DNA from 4 places in the Streptomyces sp. NBC_00016 genome. Region 4 is predicted to be linked to each of the others. Evidence: riboswitches for the same ligand, from Rfam matches in the RefSeq annotation. Region 4 holds a riboswitch; each other region holds the start of a gene.
The links. A riboswitch is a leader RNA that binds a small molecule or an ion and turns the genes downstream of it on or off. The one in region 4 is predicted to bind S-adenosylmethionine.
Positions count from the first base shown of each region.

Region 1: it holds a riboswitch for S-adenosylmethionine, as region 4 does, so the genes downstream of both, thrC (threonine synthase) here and OG933_RS03905 (putative leader peptide) in region 4, are expected to answer to the same signal.
Region 2: it holds a riboswitch for S-adenosylmethionine, as region 4 does, so the genes downstream of both, OG933_RS31380 (aminotransferase class V-fold PLP-dependent enzyme) here and OG933_RS03905 (putative leader peptide) in region 4, are expected to answer to the same signal.
Region 3: it holds a riboswitch for S-adenosylmethionine, as region 4 does, so the genes downstream of both, OG933_RS07660 (amino acid ABC transporter permease) here and OG933_RS03905 (putative leader peptide) in region 4, are expected to answer to the same signal.

Region 1 is NZ_CP108304.1:5,443,211-5,447,795, forward strand. Features, by position in the region: gene otsB (trehalose-phosphatase) at 1-445, shown strand, start outside; gene OG933_RS24225 (trehalose-6-phosphate synthase) at 433-1,845, opposite strand; gene OG933_RS24230 (glucosyl-3-phosphoglycerate synthase) at 1,962-2,906, opposite strand; SAM riboswitch class I at 3,077-3,242, shown strand; gene thrC (threonine synthase) at 3,261-4,559, shown strand.
Region 2 is NZ_CP108304.1:7,116,934-7,121,518, forward strand. Features, by position in the region: gene OG933_RS31370 (cytochrome bc complex cytochrome b subunit) at 1-45, shown strand, start outside; gene trpD (anthranilate phosphoribosyltransferase) at 217-1,281, shown strand; SAM riboswitch class IV at 1,361-1,477, shown strand; gene OG933_RS31380 (aminotransferase class V-fold PLP-dependent enzyme) at 1,657-3,018, shown strand; gene OG933_RS31385 (Lrp/AsnC family transcriptional regulator) at 3,051-3,332, opposite strand; gene OG933_RS31390 (rhomboid family intramembrane serine protease) at 3,329-4,114, opposite strand; gene OG933_RS31395 (hypothetical protein) at 4,288-4,527, shown strand.
Region 3 is NZ_CP108304.1:1,707,782-1,712,366, forward strand. Features, by position in the region: gene OG933_RS07650 (transporter substrate-binding domain-containing protein) at 1-789, opposite strand, end outside; gene OG933_RS07655 (amino acid ABC transporter ATP-binding protein) at 863-1,666, opposite strand; gene OG933_RS07660 (amino acid ABC transporter permease) at 1,663-2,643, opposite strand; SAM riboswitch class IV at 3,040-3,159, opposite strand; gene OG933_RS07665 (glutathione S-transferase C-terminal domain-containing protein) at 3,226-4,122, opposite strand.
Region 4 is NZ_CP108304.1:848,225-852,809, forward strand. Features, by position in the region: gene OG933_RS03895 (protein kinase domain-containing protein) at 1-728, opposite strand, end outside; gene OG933_RS03900 (SAM-dependent methyltransferase) at 988-1,803, shown strand; SAM riboswitch class IV at 1,964-2,073, shown strand; gene OG933_RS03905 (putative leader peptide) at 2,093-2,224, shown strand; gene OG933_RS03910 (ABC transporter substrate-binding protein) at 2,431-4,053, shown strand; gene OG933_RS03915 (ABC transporter permease) at 4,062-4,585, shown strand, end outside.

The sequences.
Region 1 (4,585 bases), 4.6 Mb from region 4:
CGCCGCCGGGGACCTGCCGGGTGTCTCGGTCGAGGAGAAGGGCGGCCGGGCCGTCGCCGTTCACACCCGCCGCGCCGACGACCCCCGGGCCGCCTTCGAAGCGCTGCGGGCCCCGCTCACCGACCTCGCCGCCCGGCACGGCCTGATCGTCGAACCCGGCCGGATGGTCCTGGAGCTGCGCCCGCCGGGCATGGACAAGGGCGTCGCCCTGCTGGAGCACGTCCGCGAGACCGGCGCGCGGTCCGTCCTCTACGCCGGTGACGACCTCGGCGACCTGCCCGCCTTCGCCGCCGTGGAGAAGCTCCGCGCGGACGGTGTACCCGGGCTGCTGGTGTGCAGCGGCAGCACCGAGGTAGGCGAACTCGCGGACCGCGCGGACCTCGTCGTCGACGGGCCCGCCGGCGTCGTACGGCTGCTGCGGGAACTGGCCGCTCAGCTCGGCTGAATCTCCCGCAGCGCGTTCAGCTGGTCCAGGAACCACTGGGCCGGGGGAAGCGCGGTCGCCGCCGCGGACAGCCGCTTCGTGCGCTCGGCCCGCTCCTCCGGCTTCATGGTCAGCCCCTCGTGCAGGGCGCGGGCGGTCTCCAGGACGTCGTACGGGTTCACCGTGATCGCGTCCTCGCGCAGCTCCCAGTAGGCCCCCGCCTCACGGGACAGGACCAGCGCGCAGCCCTCGTCGGAGACGACCGGGACCTCCTTGGCGACCAGGTTCATGCCGTCGCGGATCGGGTTCACCAGGGCCACGTCGGCCAGCCGGTAGGCGGCGAGGGAGCGGGCGAAGTCGTCCTTGAGGTTCAGCAGGACCGGGGTCCAGCCGGGCGTTCCGTAGGCGTCGTTGATCTCCTCGGACAGCCGCTGCACCTCGGCCATGTAGTCGCGGTAGACGGCGAGGTCCTGGCGGGAGGGGTAGGCGAAGGCCACGTGGACGACCCGTTCGCGCCACTCCGGGTGGTCGTCGAGCAGCTGCCGGTAGGCCAGGAGCCCGCGCACGATGTTCTTGGACAGCTCGGTGCGGTCGACGCGGACGATCGCCTTGCGGCCCTCGCCGATCTCCGCGCGCAGCGCCGCCATGCGCTCGTCGACGTCCGGCCGGTGCGCGCGCTCGCGCAGGAAGTCGGCGTCGGCGCCGAGACCGTGCACGCCGATCCGCGTCCTGCCGGGGCCGCCGGCGAACTCCGTGCAGCACGCGGTGAACGCGTCCGCCCAGCGCCGGGTGAGGAAGCCCAGCCGGTCCGCGCCGAGCATCCCGCGCAGCAGCTGCTCGCGGATGTCCCCCGGCAGCAGCGCGAAGTAGTCCACCGGCGCCCACGGGGTGTGCGAGAAGTGGCCGATCCGCACGTCGGGCCGCAGCTCACGCAGCATCCCCGGCACCAGACACAGGTGGTAGTCCTGGACGAGGACCGCCGCGCCGTCCGCCGCATCCTCGGCCAGCGCCTCCGCGAACGCCCGGTTGTAGGCCTCGTACGACGCCCACTGGCGGCGGAACTCCGCGTCGAAGGCGGGCTCCAGCGGCGTCTGGTAGAGCAGGTGGTGGACGAACCACAGCACGGAGTTGGCGATGCCGTTGTAGGCGTCCTCGTGCACGTCGGCCGGAACGGCCAGCATGCGCACGCCCTCCTCGCCGACCCCGCGCCGGACCGCCTCCCGGTCGCCGTCGGAGAGCGCCGAGCACACCCAGAGGGCGCCCGCCTCGGGCCCGATGGCCGACAGGCCGGAGACCAGCCCGCCGCCGCCGCGTTTCGCGTGCAGCGAGCCGTCCTCGCGCACCTCGTAGGAGACCGGACCGCGGTTGGACGCGACCAGCACCTCGGCGGCCCGGGCGGCAGTGTCGTGCGTGGAAGCCATACGCCCAACCTAGCCCGGTCGGGAAACGCTCAAACGTACGGTCGCGCTGCGTGGACGGGCCGTATCCGGCCGTGTCGCCGTGGTCGGCGCCATGCCGTATACGGCCCGTCCGGCACTCACGCGACCTTGCGGGTCGCGTACTCCGCGATCTCCGCCATCGGCGGCCGTTCCTCGGTGTCCACGGAGTACGTGCGCGGCTCGAAGCCGTCCGCGCTCCGTTCGAACTGGGTGAGGGACGGGCGGATCAGGTGCCCGCGGGCCAGCCGGAGCTGGGCGGTGCGGTAGATGGCCGCCGCCATCCGGCCCAGCGCCTGCCCGTCCTGGTGACGGTGCTTGCGCACGCCGATGTCGACCTGGGCGAGGGCGTCCAGGCCCACCAGGTGCAGGGCGTCCACCAGCATGCCCAGCTCCACGCCGTAGCCGACGGGGAAGGGCAGCTGCTCCAGCAGGCTGCGGCGGGCCGCGTACTCGCCGCCGAGCGGCTGCACGAACCCGGCCAGCTGCGGCCAGTGCATGTTGAGCAGCGGGCGGGCCATCAGCTCGGTGACCCTGCCGCCCTGGCCGGCCGCGCCGCCCAGCGGACGGTCGTACATGCCCTTGACCAGATCCACCCCGGGGTCGGTCAGCAACGGGCCGACGATCCCCGAGACGAAGTCCGAGGAGAACTCCCTCAGATCGGCGTCGATGAAACAGACGATGTCCCCGGTGGTGACCAGCAGGGAGCGCCACAGGACCTCGCCCTTGCCGGGCACGGCCGGTATCCGCGGCAGGATGTCGTCCCGGTGGACGACCCGCGCGCCGGCCGCCGCGGCCACCTCGGACGTACGGTCGGTCGATCCCGAGTCGACGACCACGATCTCGTCGACGAGCGGGACCTGGTGCATGAGGTCGTGACGGATGATCGCGACGATGTCACCGACCGTCTCCTCCTCGTTCAGCGCGGGCAGGACGACGGACACCGACTGGTTCGTGGCGCGCTTCGCGGCCAGGATCCGGTGGAGCGGACGATCGGTCGCGGACCAGGAGCGGGTGGCCAGCCAGCGCTCAGTTTCTCGAAGCACAGTCTGCGGCTCCTCACTGTCGTGATCACACCGGGTGCACGGGAGGTGACCGTGTGATCCATCTCGCGGTTCGGACGACTATCTCAACTGTCCTGGCCTTCGGTTACAGTCTTGAACAACGCGGATGACCATCGCATGTCCGAGGTCTCCCCCCGTTCACAACTTCATACCGCTCATCCAGAGGGGCAGAGGGATACGGCCCGATGAAGCCCCGGCAACCCTCCAGCCGGTCTCGTAACGATCACTGATCCATGTGGTGATCGCTTCGCGAGGCTCCCGGCTCGGGAAGGTGCCAAATCCGTCTCACGGCGAGATGCGTCGTGAGGAAGATGAGGAGAAAGGGCCTCGCCTCACATGGCTGCGCAGACTGTTGCAAGCACCACCGACTCTACGACGTCCTCTGCTGTCGACCTCGGTCCGGCCGCGGCGTTGACCTGCCGCGAGTGCGGCCACCGCGTGCCCCTCGGCCCGGTCTTCGCCTGCGAGGAGTGTTTCGGCCCGCTCGAGATCGCCTATGACTTCTCCTCCTACGACACGGAGGAGCTCCGCAAGCGCATCGAGTCGGGGCCCGCGAACATCTGGCGCTACGCGCCGCTGCTGCCCGTCCCCGCGGACGTGGCCGACAAGCCCAACATCAACCCCGGCTGGACCAAGCTCGTCCAGGCCGACAACCTCGCCCGTGAACTGGGCGTCGACGCCGGCAAGCTCTTCGTCAAGGACGACTCCGGCAACCCGACCCACTCCTTCAAGGACCGGGTCGTCGCCCAGGCCATCGAGGCCGCCCGCGCGTTCGGCTTCACCACTCTCTCGTGCTCCTCCACGGGCAACCTGGCCGGTGCCGTCGGCGCCGCCGCCGCCCGGGCGGGCTTCCGGTCCTGCGTGTTCATCCCGCACGACCTGGAGCAGGGCAAGGTCGTCATGGCCGCCATCTACGGCGGCGAGCTCGTCGGCATCGAGGGCAACTACGACGACGTCAACCGCTTCTGCTCCGAGCTCATCGGCGACTCGGCGGGCGAGGGCTGGGGCTTCGTCAACGTCAATCTGCGGCCGTACTACGCCGAGGGTTCCAAGACGCTGGCGTACGAGATCTGCGAGCAGCTCGGCTGGCGGCTGCCGGACCAGCTGGTCGTGCCGATCGCCTCCGGCTCCCAGCTCACGAAGATCGACAAGGGCCTCCAGGAGCTGATCAAGCTCGGGCTGGTCGAGGACAAGCCGTACAAGATCTTCGGCGCGCAGGCCGAGGGCTGCTCCCCGGTGTCCGTGGCCTACAAGGCCGGGCACGACGTGGTCCGCCCCCAGAAGCCGAACACCATCGCCAAGTCGCTGGCCATCGGCAACCCGGCGGACGGTCCGTACGTCCTCGACATCGCGCGGCGCACCGGCGGCGCGGTGGAGGACGTGACCGACGAGCAGGTCGTCGACGCGATCAAGCTGCTGGCGCGCACCGAGGGCATCTTCGCGGAGACCGCCGGTGGTGTGACGGTGGGTGTGACGCGCAAGCTGATCGAGAACGGTCTTCTCGACCCGACGCTCACCACCGTCGTGCTGAACACGGGTGACGGTCTGAAGACGCTGGACGCGGTGGCCGGCAGCGGCCTGACCGCGACCATCCGCCCGACCCTGGAGTCGTTCCGGGACGCGGGTCTCGGCTGAGAGATTTGTTGTTCGTCTGCGGGCCG
Region 2 (4,585 bases), 6.3 Mb from region 4:
GCCGAGGAGTACAAGGAGATCACGAGCGGCCACGGCCACCACTGATCGCTGAGGCGTCGCCACGCCACAGGAAAGGGCCCCGTCCGGTCTTCGGACGGGGCCCTTTGCCGTGCCCACGGGCTGGATAGGGTGGGGTGCACCTTGTCACGAGGTGCGCGACGGCACACGACGTACCCGATGTACCCGACGAACACGACGACACACGCAGGAGCGGCTATGAGCGCTGTGACCCCCGCTGGAGGCGACACCGCGGCGGGCCGTTCCTGGCCCGAGGTACTGAACGGTCTGCTGTACGGTCGCGACCAGGACGCCGACGCCACGTTCTGGGCGCTGGACCGGATCATGCGCGGCGAGGCGACCGACGCGCAGATCGCCGGGTTCGTGGTGGCGCTGCGGGCCAAGGGCGAGACCGTCGCGGAGATCAACGGGCTCGTCCGGGCGATGTACGAGCACGCCAACCTGATCGAGGTGCCCGGCCGGACCGTCGACATCGTCGGCACCGGCGGCGACGGCGCGAAGACGGTCAACATCTCCACGATGTCGGCGATCGTCGTGGCCGGCACGGGCGCCACGGTCGTCAAGCACGGCAACCGGGCGGCGTCCTCCGCGTCCGGCGCCTCCGACGTCCTGGAGAAGCTCGGCGTCAATCTGGAGCTGACCCCGCGGCGGGTGGCCGAGGTGGCCCAGGAAGCCGGGATCACCTTCTGCTTCGCGATCAAGTTCCACCCGGCGCTGCGTCATGTGGGCGCCGCGCGCGGCCAGTTGGGCATCCGCACGGTGTTCAACGTGCTCGGCCCGCTGACCAACCCCGCCAAGGTGCGGGCCCAGGCGGTCGGGGTCGCGGACCCGCGGATGGCGCCGGTCGTCGCGGGCGTCTTCGCCGAGCGCGGCAACTCGTCCCTGGTCTTCCGGGGCGACGACGGCCTCGACGAGCTGACCACGACGGCCACCTCCCATGTGTGGGTCGTCCGCGACGGCAAGGTCACCGAGGAGACCTTCGACCCGCGTGACGTCGGGCTCGAGCTGGTCCCGGTCGAGGCTCTGCGGGGCGGGGACCCGTCGTACAACGCGGAGGTCGCCCGCCGCCTCCTGGAGGGCGAGACGGGCCCGGTGCGGGACGCCGTGCTGCTGAACTCGGCGGCGGCGCTGGTGGCCCTGGAGCCGGGCTCCGGGACCCTTGCCGGGCAACTGCGCGACGGCATGGACAAGGCGGCCGAGTCGATCGACTCGGGTGCGGCCAAGCGGGCGCTGGAGCGCTGGGTCGCCGCCACCCGGGCGTGACGCCCCACCGCTGACGGCCGTCCCGCGATCCGGACACGGGTTGCGGGACGGCGATCACTTCACGTACGTTCCTGTATCAGGTCATGAGTGACAGTCATGAGGCCCCGGCCGACTGTCCGGCAACCCTCCGTCCGTGGCGGGGTGCCCCGGGTGAAGACCAGGTCGTAGGCAGCGAGGTCTACGGCAAGCGCGGACCCCTCGCACTCTTCTGAGTGAGTACCGCCAGGGGTCCTGGTCGTCGAGGGAGCCTTCCGTGAGCAAGCGAATGCGATAGGGCGTAGAGCCCCGCCTCCGCACACCCCTTTCACCTTCCTCCGTGCTCGAGCCATGTCCGCTCGCACGGCGGTTCCCCCTTGCCTCTCACGGGAGTTCGCCATGTCTGTCTCCACCGCTGCCGCCACCCGTACCGTTTGTGCACCGCTGCCCGTTCTCGGCCGGGATGTCACGGTCCCGCTCGTCACGGGCGGCGAGGTCACCTACGCGGCGCTCGACTACGCGGCCAGCGCCCCCGCCCTCCAGCGCGTCTGGGACGACGTGGCGGCCTACGCCCCGTACTACGGCAGCGTCCACCGGGGCGCCGGCTACCTCTCGCAGCTGTCCACGGACCTCTTCGAGAACGCCCGCAGGACGGTGACCGAGTTCCTGGACTGCCGCCCCGACGACCAGCTGGTCTTCACCCGCTCGACGACGGACTCCCTCAACCTGCTGGCGCGGGCCCTCCCGGCCGGCTGCCAGGTCTTCGTCTTCGAGACCGAGCACCACGCCTCGCTGCTGCCCTGGCAGGACGCCCGGGTCACCTACCTGAACGCCCCGCGCACCCCGCGCCAGGCCGTCGAGACGCTGGAGCGGGCCCTCGCCGACCGTGACCCGCACGGCCCGGCCCTGGTCTGTGTCACCGGCGCCTCGAACGTCACCGGCGAGCTGTGGCCGGTGCGCGAGCTGGCGGCCGCCGCGCACGCCCACGGCGCCCGGATCGTCCTGGACGCGGCCCAGCTGGCCCCGCACCACCCGGTCTCCGTGCGGGAGCTCGACGTCGACTGGGTCGCCTTCTCCGGTCACAAGCTGTACGCGCCCTTCGGCGCCGGCGTGCTGGCCGGCCGCGCCGACTGGCTGGTGGCGGCCGACCCGTACCTCGCCGGCGGCGGCGCCAGCCGCAAGGTCACGCGGCGCGAGGACGGGGGAGTGGACGTGGAGTGGCACGAGAGCGCCGCCCGCCACGAGGCCGGCTCCCCGAACGTGATCGGCGCCTACTCCATCGCCTCGGCGTGCAAGGCCCTCACCGAGGCGGGCTTCGACAGCCTGGTCGCCCGGGAGGAGTGCCTGATCGCGAAGGTGCGGGCCGGTCTGGCCGAGGTCCCGCAGGTGAAGGTGCTGTCCCTGTTCGGCGACGACGCCCCGCGGGTCGGCGTGATCTCCTTCGTCGTCGAGGGCTGGAACAGCTCCCACTTCGCCGCCGCCCTCTCCGCCGAGTACGGCATCGGGGTCCGCGACGGCCTCTTCTGCGCCCACCCCCTGGTCCGCACCCTGCTGGGCAGCGACCCCCAGACCCAGGGCGAGTGCGGCGCCCCCGAGGCGGCTCCCGGCGAGAAGTCCCTCAACGCGATCCGGGTGAGCTTCGGCGCGGGAACCCCGGACGAGCACGTGGAGCGCTTCGTGAACGCGGTGCGCGAGCTGGTGAGCGAGGGCGCGCAGTGGCAGTACCGGACGGAAGACGGCCGCTGCGTGCCCGCGGTCTGAGCGACGGTCCGCCGGAGGCGGTGTTCAGCCGGTCAGGAGTCCAGCCCGATCGCGAACGCCGCCTCCAGGTCGTGCTGCGAGTAGGTGCGGAAGGCGACGTGCGTGTCCGTGCCCTCCACCCCGGGGATCTTGCTGATGCTGCCCGGGATGACCTCCGCCAGGTCCTCGTGCTCCTTCACCCGCACCATGGCGATCAGGTCGTACGTCCCGGTGACGGAGAAGACCTCGCTGACGGAGTCCAGCGAAGCGATCCGCTCCGCGATCTCGGGAATCCGGTCCACGCTGGTCTTGATGAGGACGATCGCGGTGATCACGGCTGGTTCTCTCCCTCGGGGGCCGGAGCTGGGGCGGGCTTCACTCTAGTCGCCCGCCCGTCACCCGCCGCCGCCCCTTCGAGGCCGTCCTTCGGGCCCGGCTTCCTCCCGAAACGGGCCCACGCGTAGAGGAGCCCCAGGCCGAAGCCCACCAGGTGCGCCAGATAGGCCACCCCCGGCCCCTGGGCGGCCCGCCCCGCCGCCACCCACTGCAGGGCCGCCCAGAAGGGCAGCACGACCCACGCGGGGAAGCGCAGCGGCAGGAAGAACAGGAGCGGCAGGAGACTGGTCACCCGCGCCCGGGGGAACAGGTACAGAAACGCGCCGAGGACCGCGGAGATCGCTCCGGAGGCGCCGACCAGGGACTGCGACGACTCGGCGTTGGCGGCGGCGTAGCCCAGCAGGGCCAGGTAGCCGCAGCCGAGGTAGAAGAGCGTGAACTCGACGCGGCCCATCCGGTCCTCGGTCATCGTCCCGAAGACGTAGAGGAAGAGCATGTTGCCCAGCAGGTGCACCCAGCTGCCGTGGACGAAGAGAGCCGTGGCCGGGGTCAGGGCGGCCCGTGGCGCGCCCTCGAAGAGCTCGCCGGGCACCACGCCCCAGCGCCGGAAGTAGGCGCGCTGTGCCGCCAGCAGCTCGTCGCCGGAGCCGTACGCCGGATTGAAGCCCGAGGCGGGCCCGATCAGGAAGATCAGGCAGCACAGGGCGATCAGTGCGTAGGTCACCGGCGCCGGGCGGTTGCGGACCACCCTGCCGACCGTCCCGTTCCAGTCGCCGATCATGAGAACAAAGCATGACGTAATCGGACGCACTCGTCCGGACCGCCTCGCCGCCGCGGACGGATGGGCGGCGAGTACCCGCCAGGCCGTAGGGTTACGAGCCATACGCGCGGGGGAGCCTCCGGCCCGACCCCGGCAACCGGAAGCACGACACTAGAAGGAAGCGGATAGCCACGATGACGGTTCCCCTGCCGACCGCCGCGACGCGGTGGCGCTGCACGCTCTGCGGCAACCTCACGCGGTTCGACGTGACGCGCTCGTCGAAGGTCGTCGAGTACGTGCACCTCGACCTCGCCGGTGAGCCGAAGGTCGAGGAGCGCGAGGTGGTCAGTGAGACCATCGAGTCGGTGCGGTGCCGCTGGTGCAACGCCGTGGACCAGGTGGAACTCGTGGATCGGCCGGGCGCCGGTTCCTGACGATGGGGGTCCCCCGCTCGAGCGAAGCCGAGAGTGGGCGAGGCCCGCACAGTATTGG
Region 3 (4,585 bases), 860 kb from region 4:
CTTGCCCGCGGTCTGCGAGACGTTGTAGGCGATGCCGGGGTTGGGGCCGAAGAACGCGTCGATCTTGCCGCTGGCGAGCGCCAGGTAGATGCCGTTGCGGTCCGGGTAGTACTTGACGGTGAGCTTCTTGCCCTCGGACTCCAGCTTCTTCTTCCACTCCAGGAGGATCTTCTCCTGGTTGGTGCCGGAGCCGACGGTCACGGTCAGACCGGCGAGGTTCTCGTAGTTGCCGTCGAAGTTCCACGTGCTGGACTTCTTGACCTCCCAACCGAGGTTGTCCTGGCGGTAGGAGGCGAACTCGTACTTCTTCTTGCGCTCCTCGGTGTCGGTGATGTTCGAGAAGCCGACGTCGACCTTGCCGCTGTCGATGCCGACGAAGAGGTTCTCCCAGGTGAAGTTCTTCGTCTCCGACTTCAGGCCGAGGACCGCGGCCACCAGCCGGCCGAGGTCGGGCTCGGCACCGGTGAGGGTCTTCTGGTCGTCGCCGACGTAGGCGAGCGGGGCGAAGCCGGAGGGCAGGGCGCCGATGCCGATGTTCAGCTTGCCGCTCTTCTTGATCGCGTCGGGCAGTTCGGCGCTGATGGACTTGACCTCGGAGACCTTCAGTGCGGTCTCCTCGGCGGCGCCGTTGGACACCCGGCCGACGGTCACGCTGCCGGCCGCGCTGCCGGTCGTGGTGGCGGCCTCGCTGTCACCACCGCAGGCGGCGAGCCCGGTGGCGAGGGTGGCGACCGCGGTCGCCGCGGTGATGCCGCGAATCAGGCTGCGTCGGGTGAAGTGGGCAGACATGGCCGTCCTTGGTAACTGGTGTGACTGGGCGAGAGGGTGGTGGTGTGGGGGGAGGTCGTGGGGTGCTGCGGTGTCAGAGCACCTTGCTGAGGAAGTCCCGGGTCCGCTCGTGCTGCGGTTTGTCGAGGACCTCGCCGGGCGGGCCCTGCTCGACGATCTTCCCGCCGTCGATGAAGACGACCCGGTCGGCGACCTCGCGGGCGAAGCCGACCTCGTGGGTGACGATGACGAGCGTGGTGCCGCTGGTCGCCAGGTCCTTGATGACGGCGAGGACCTCGCCCACGAGCTCGGGGTCGAGGGCGGAGGTGGGCTCGTCGAAGAGGATGACGCCGGGGCGCAGCGCGAGGGCGCGGGCGATGGCGACGCGCTGCTGCTGGCCGCCGGACAGCTGTCGGGGATAGGCGCCGGCCTTGTCGGCGAGGCCCACCCGGTCCAGGAGTTCACGGGCCAGTTCCAGGGCGGCGGACTTGGCGAGTCGCCCGGTGGCGGTGGGCGCGGCGGCGACGTTGTCCAGCACGGTCAGGTGCGGGAAGAGGTTGAAGTTCTGGAAGACGAAGCCGATCCGGCCGCGCTGGGTCAGGATGGCCCGTTCGCTCAGCTCGCGCAGCCGGTCGCCGTTGCGGCGGACACCGATCAGCTCGCCGTTGACGCTGACATAGCCGATCTCGGGCTTCTCCAGGTGGTTGATGACCCGCAGCAGGGTGGACTTGCCGGAGCCGGACGGGCCGAGGATCACGGTGACCTCGCCGGGCCGCACGGTCAGGCTCACCCCGTCCAGGACCCGGTGGGCGCCGTACCACTTGTGCACGTCGTGCACCTCGACGGCGGCGGGCACGATCCCCGCGGTGTCGGCGCTCTGCACGGTCTCGGTGGTCATACGGCGGCCTCCCGGCGGATGCGGGCCCGCAGGTCGGTGAGACCGGTCCGCAGTTTCTGAAGCGGCGTCGGCGGCAGGGAACGCGTGGCGCCCCGGGCGTAGTACCGCTCGACGTAGAACTGGACGACGGAGACGAGGCTGGTCAGGATCAGGTACCAGACGGTGACGACCAGCAGCAGCGGCACGATGTCGCCGGGGTAGGTGGCCCCCATGGTCTGCGCGGTGCCGAACAGGTCGAGCAGGGACACGTAGAAGACCAGCGAGGTGGACTTGACGAGGCCGATCAGCTGGTTGACGTAGTTCGGCGTGATCGACCGCAGCGCCTGCGGGAAGACGATCTTCCAGAACTGGTAGCGCTTGGGCAGGCCGAGGGCGGCGGCCGCCTCGTGCTGGCCCTGGTCGACGGAGAGGATGCCGCCGCGAACCACTTCGGCGGCGTAGGCCGCCTCGTTGAGGCTGAGGCCGACGACGGCGATCACCATGTCGGTGGCCAGCCGGGACTCGTCGAAGCGGAAGAACGCCGGGCCGAAGGGAACCCCCACGCTCAGGGTCTGGTACAGGGCGCTGAAGTTGTAGAGGAAGAGCAGCACCACGATCAGCGGGATGGAGCGCAGCGCCCACACGTAGGTCCAGCTGACCGCGCGCAGCACCGGGCTCCTGGAGAGCCGGGCGAGGGCGAGCAGGATGCCGCCGAGGAGGCCCAGCACCGCGCTGTAGGCGGCCACTTCCAGGGTGATCAGCAGTCCGTCGAGGATGACCGGCCGCAGGAACCAGTAGCCGAAGCGGTCCCACTGGTAGAAGGGGTTGGAGATCAGTCCGTGCGTGAACTGCGCCACCAGGACCAGGGCCACGGCGGTGGCGATCCAGCGGCCGGGCTTGCGCAGCGGCTGGACGCGCTGGGCGGTGAGCTTCTCCGACGGGACGTCGATGGCGGGTGCGGGCTCGGCGAGGGTCACGGCGCCTGGGGGTTCACTCATGAGGGGCTCCGGCGGGAGTCGGACACCCCGGGTCACGGCGCACGTGCGTGGCCGGACGCGCTTCGGCGGGGCGGCGGGGACCGCTCCGCGGGCGCGAACAGGGCATGGCGCACGGATGCGTACAGGAGACCGGGGTGGGGCGGACAACGGCACACCGCTCGGGCGGTGTTCGTCAGGAACGCGGAGGCGGGGCTGCGGTGCGAGGGGTTCGTTCAGCCCCGACAGCGGGCACGGCCCGGTGCGGTACACAGTGCGCTGTTCACGCGCAGGAGGTCGACGGCGCGGTTGGCGACGAGGATGTCGAGGTACGGCCGTACGCAGCCCCGGGGGCGACGGGGCGCCGTCCGATGAGCTGCGTACATGTCCGTCACCATCACTGTTCCGGCCCCTGAGGGGCCCTCGCGCTTACCGATACGTCATTACCGAAACGTCGGTCCGGTCGTCACCTGGGGCACCCCACCGCGGAGCGAGGGTTGCCGGTCAGCTAGCCAGGGCTTGTCGCTGACGCTCATGACCGTTCTGGGCCGTAAGTAAGACAGTTGCCCGAACGAATGTCAACGGCGGTCCGGTGGGTGGACCGGGTCAGGGCCGGTTGACCTGCGGTCGGACCGCCGAACCGTCTGCCGCGTGGGTCTCCCAGTCCAGGATCTGGACGGCGGCGCCGGCGGCCTCCAGGCCCTGGCAACGGGCGTGGTGGCGGCGGGCGATGGCGTCCAGGTCGAGGTGGGCGCCGAAGGCCGGACGGGCGGCCAGCCGGCGGGCGTAGGCCCACAGCGCGGGGTGGTCGGCGATGCGGTGCACGGCGGCCGCGTCCAGGTGGTAGCGGTGCACGGTGTCGAGTTGGACCAGGGCGACCCACAACTCGACGTCGGCCGCGGTGATCTGATCGCTGATCAGGTACTCGTGGGCGCCGAGCCCTCGCTCCAGCACCCCGAGCGTGGTGACCAGCGTGTCGAGGGCGGCGGTGCGCTCCGCCTCCTCGGCGTCGGCCGCTCCGGCGCGCTGGGCGGCCTCCTCGATGCCCTGGGCGCACATCCGCTCGACGGCCTCGATCTGCGACTCCGCGCCGCACGGGTACAGGGTGGGCCGGCCGCCGCCGAAGCGCCGGGCCAGGTCCCGGGCGATGTCGGGGCCGTGGCTGCTGACGATGCGCCCGGACCAGTCGTCGCTGAGCACGGGTGCGAGGGCGGGTCCGGTGTACCGGTGCGCGCTGGCGTCGTACAGCGGACGCAGCGCGGAGTGGCCTCCGTCGGGGCAGTCCGGGACGGCGGGCAGGAAGGTGACCGGGCAGGCCTTGTCCAGGCCGAGGAGGCTGTGGGTGACGGCGATGCGCAGACAGTCGGGGTCGGCCGCCGCCAGGTGGAGGCGGTAGCGGCGCGGCACCGCGTAGTGGCCGCTGCGCGCGTCCCGGCCGATCCGGCCCCGGAAGGCGGCGGCGGGGCGGGTGGACAGGTGGGCGGCCAGTGGTGTGACGGACATGACTCTCCCCGGGGGCGGGACGCACACAGGACGTGCGCGCGGCGGATGCGACGTCGAAGAGGGAGGTGCGGACCTCGTCCGCACGTGCCGGGTGCGGCCGCGTCCTCGGGACACCGCCGGTGCGGTTCGGCGCGGGGACGGGCCCGGCTCAGTCCTGGAACCTGATGGCGCTGCAGACGCGCTTCAGGTCGATGTGACGGCGGGAGGTGAGAAGGGGTGACGACCACGCCGTGCGGCCCGCTCGGCCGGTGGTCGGCTCCAGTCGCCCCATTGTTTCCCTACCCGTTCACTAGGATTCCCGAATCGAGTGTCGATCCGCCTCGAGCCTCCGTCAAGGGGGCGTCCACCAGGTGAGTACCGGCGCCACCCGGGGGAGGGTCGCCGAGGCGGTCCAGAGCGGTTCGAGGGTGGCCGCGGCGCTCACCCCTACCGTGTGCCGATGAGCGCGCCCGGGGCCTCCATC
Region 4 (4,585 bases):
AGCCCCGGACACCGTACCGACGGCTTCTGCGGTGTCTCGTACACATGGCAGTGCATCAGCGCGGGCGCCGACGCCGAGTCGAACGGCGGTGCGCCGGTGAGCATCTCGTACACCGTGCAGCCCAGCGCGTACACATCCGTGCGGCCGTCGTCCGCGCCACGGGTGAAGCGCTCCGGCGCCATGTACGGGAGGGTGCCGACGGGCGAGTCCGTGGTGACGGTGAGCCGGCCGCCCGTCGTCGCGTCGAGGAACTTGGCGATACCGAAGTCGAGCACCTTCACCATGCCCTCGTCCGTGACCATCACGTTCGCCGGCTTGATGTCACGGTGCACGATGCCGGCCCGGTGCGCGGTCGCCAGGGCCCGGCAGACCTGCGCCGCGAGCACCGCGACCCGCTCCGGCGGCAGCGGCCCCTCGGCCACCGACTCGCGCAGGGTCCGTCCCGAGAGCAACGGCATGACCAGGTAGGGGACTTCGCCGTCCGCGCCGTGGTCGAAGACCGGCACGATGTAGGAGCTGTCGAGGGCGGCGGCGGCCCGCGCCTCCCGCCCGAACATGGCGAGCAGCCGTTCCCGCTCGGCGCCGGCCGTGCCCGGTGGCAGACTCAGCAGCTTGACGGCCACCGTGCGTTCGAGCCGCGCGTCCCTGGCCCGCCACACCACGCCCATACCGCCCGCACCGATCCGCTCCGTGAGCGTGTACCGGCCGTCCAGGACCGTGTCGCGCATCCTCGCCCCCACTCGCTCAAGGATTCGGCGGTCTCAATGTACCTATGCACAGGGCGAGTTGAGGGCTCCGGGGAGAGGTGCGGGCGGTGTGCCCGACGGTGCGGGCGGACCGGCCGACAGCCGGGCGCGAAGCCGGTCGTTTCCACGAGAGCACTGTTCGAACCGACCGAAAATGTGAACGGGTGTACGTACCAGGGTCGTTGGGACGTAAGTTGTGCCTCGAACTGCCCACGCCTCGGCCGAAAGACGGACGCCCCTCATGACCGACCATGTGACCACGCCCGGTTCAGCGGCACCTCAGAAGATCGACACCTCGGTGCCGCACTCGGCCCGCATCTGGAACTACTGGCTGGGCGGGAAGGACAACTACCCCGTCGACGAGCAGGCCGGTGACGCCTACACCGCCGTCTTCCCCGGCATCGTCACCATCGCGCGCAGCAGCCGCGCGTTCCTGCGCCGCAACATCACGTACCTGGTCTCCGAGGCGGGCATACGGCAGTTCCTGGACGTCGGCACCGGCCTGCCGACCGCCGACAACACCCACGAGGTCGCCCAGCGTCTCGCCCCCGAGACGCGGATCGTCTACGTCGACAACGACCCGCTGGTCCTGGCCCACGCCCGCGCCCTGCTCTACTCCACCGCGGAGGGCGCGACCTCCTATGTCGACGCCAACGTGCTGGACCCGGAGCGCATCCTGGCGAGCGCCGCGCAGACGCTGGACTTCAGCCGCCCCACCGCGCTCATCCTCAGCAACATCCTGGGGCACGTCGCCGACCACGACCAGGCCCGCTCCATCGTCACCAGCCTGATGGCGGCACTGCCGTCCGGCAGCTACCTCTCCATCAACGACGGTTCGCGGGGCATCGACCCGGTCTTCGAAGAGGCCCAGGACGCCTACAACGAAAGCGGCGCCGTCCCGTACAACCTGCGCTCCGTCGACGAGATCACGGCGTACTTCGACGGCCTGGAACTCCTGGAGCCCGGCGTCGTCTCGGTGCCCCTCTGGCGCCCGGAGTCCACCTCCCCCGCCCCGGACGTCATCGGCGAACACGGCGGTCTCGCCCGCAAGCCGTAGCGTCCACGCCGCCGCCCTCCTCACCGGACGGGCTCACCGGACGGGCGGCCCGCGCACTGACGCCGCTCCGTCGCACCCGCCTCCAGGCCGGTGCGACGGAGCTGTTCAACTCTCCTACCGATATTGACGGATAATCCCAGTACTCCGTAAGATCGACCCCGGCATTGAGTGTCAGCATCAAGCCCTGGCTAGCTGACCGGCAACCCTCCTGCGCGGTGGGGTGCTCCAGGTGAAAGCCCGGCAGGGTCACCGACTCTGCAAGCGCGTGGCCCCGGTCCAGGGGCCTGAGATGTGGAGGACCAGCGTGCGGCACAGCGGCAACCTGAGCGCCTCGATCGCGACCGCGGCACTGTTCTCCGGATTCTCGCGCCGCCGCCACATCGACCTGCAGCGCTCCGCCAGCTGTCTGTGTCAGGGCTGATCACGCCCCACCCCGCAGGCTGACCCTCGCCCACGGCGCGGTCACGCCGTCATCGACGTCGCCATCAACCCGGTCGTCGACGTCCCCTCCCCCTGAACAGTTCTGAGCAGTGCCGGCCCGTGCGTGGCCGGCACCCTCCGCGCATCGCCATGGCCGCGTTCCGCACCGGCATGTGCGCGGTGACCTTGGAGTAGGAGAACCATCCCGTGACAGCGCATCCGGATTCCCGTACCCCCCGGTGGGCGGCGCTCGCCGCACTCGCGACCGGCAGCCTGCTGCTCAGCGCCTGCTCGTCCAGCGGCAGCGGCAGCTCGAGCGGCGAGGGCGGCAGCCCGAAGTCGGGTGGCACCCTGACCTTCGCGGTGGGTTCCGACGCCGGCTGCGTGGATCCGCAGCAGGTGGGCAGCAACGACACCATCTACTCACTGCGTCAGGTCGTGGACTCGCTGACCGACCAGGACCCCAAGACCGGCAAGATCGTGCCGTGGCTCGCGAAGAGCTGGGACATCAGCTCGGACACCACGACGTTCACGTTCCACCTGAGATCAGGGGTGACCTTCAGCGACGGGACACCGCTCACCGCGCAGGTGGTCAAGGACAACTTCGACGCGGTGCCGAAGCTCGGCGCCCTCGGCACACTCGCCCAGGGGTACCTGAGCGGCGTGGAGAGCACCACCGCCGTGGACCCGCTCACGGTGCGGGTGAGGTTCAAGCAGCCCAACGCGCAGTTCCTCCAGGCCACGGCCACCCACTCGCTGGGCATCGAGTCGTCGGCGAGCGTGCACAGGAGCCCGCAGGAGAAGTGCAGCAAGGGCGTGGTCGGATCCGGGCCGTTCGTACTGAGCGCCTATGTGCAGAACCAGTCGATCACCCTGGCCAAGCGCGCCAAGTACGCCTGGGGTTCCTCGCTGTGGACCAAGCAGGGCGAGGCGTACCTGGACAAGCTGGTGTTCAAGGTGGTGCCCGAGGCGGGCGTGCGCACCGGCAGCCTCCAGTCCGGCCAGGTGGACGCGATCGGCAGCGTCGGCAGGGCCAACGAGGCGGCGCTCAAGGGCGGCGCGGTGAACCTCCAGGCACGGGCCAACCCGGGCGTGGTGTTCAACCTGGGGCTCAACAACTCCCGGCCGCTCTTCAAGGACGCGAAGGTACGCCAGGCGATCCTGTTCGCCATCGACCGGCAGCAGATCGTCGACGCCGTGTTCCCGACCGGCACCGAGCCGGCGACCAGCATCCTGGCGCACACCACACCGGACTACACCGACCTCGGCTCCGACCTGGCCTTCGACGCCGCCAAGGCGAAGTCCCTGCTGGACGCGGCCGGTTGGAAGGCCGGCAGCGACGGCGTCCGGGTCAAGGACGGCAAGAAGCTGAGCCTGACCGTCAAGTGGTTCGCCAACGCGGCCACCAACCAGCCCGCGCTGGAACTGATCCAGCAGCAGCTCAAGGCCGTCGGTGTCGAGGTGGTGCTCAAGCAGCTCCAGATCGCCCAGTTCTCCCCGACCCTTCAGTCCGGCGACTTCGACGCGGTGTGGGGCAACGTGACCCGCGCCGACCCGGACATCCTGCGCAGCTCGTACTCCACCCGGCTGGCCAACTTCTACCACCTGCCGGCCGGCCCGCTGGACACCGCGCTGACCCAGCAGGCAGCGACGACCGACGCGGCGAAGCGCAAGCAACTCGTCATCCAGGCACAGCAGTTGCTTGTGCAGAACGCCTACGTCGTACCCGTGGTGGAGCTTCAGACCCAGCTGGGGGTGGCGAAGAAGGTGCACCACCTCGACTTCGAGGCCTCCAGCCGGATCCAGCTGCACGACACCTGGATCGGATAGCGGCCGGCATGCGTCTCTATGTGGTCAAGCGACTCGCGCAGGCCCTCGGGGTGCTCTGGGCGGCCTACACGGTGTCCTTCCTCGTGCTGGACTACCTGCCCGGTGATCCGGTCTCGGCGATGGCCGGCGCGGGAGCGGACACGGGTCAGGTCGATCCGGCCCAACTCGCCGCGCTGCGGCACGAGTACGGCTTCGACAAGCCGATTCTCGCGCAGTACGCCGACTATCTCGGCAGGGCGGTACGCGGCGACTTCGGCGACTCCGTGTCCACCGGCCGGCCGGTGACCGCGACGCTGGCCGACGCGCTGCCGCAGACCCTCCAGCTGACCGGGGCGGCACTGCTCCTCGCCGTGTTCCTCGGCGGCGGGCTCGCGGTGCTGGCGACCTACACCACCCGGCGCTGGTTGCGGCAGCTGCTGCTGTCGCTGCCGCCGCTGGGGGTGTCGGTGCCGACGTTCTGGGTCGGGCTGGTCCTCGTCGAGCTGTTCTCCTTCCGCACGAGGCTCTTCCCGGCGTTCGGCAACGACGGGCT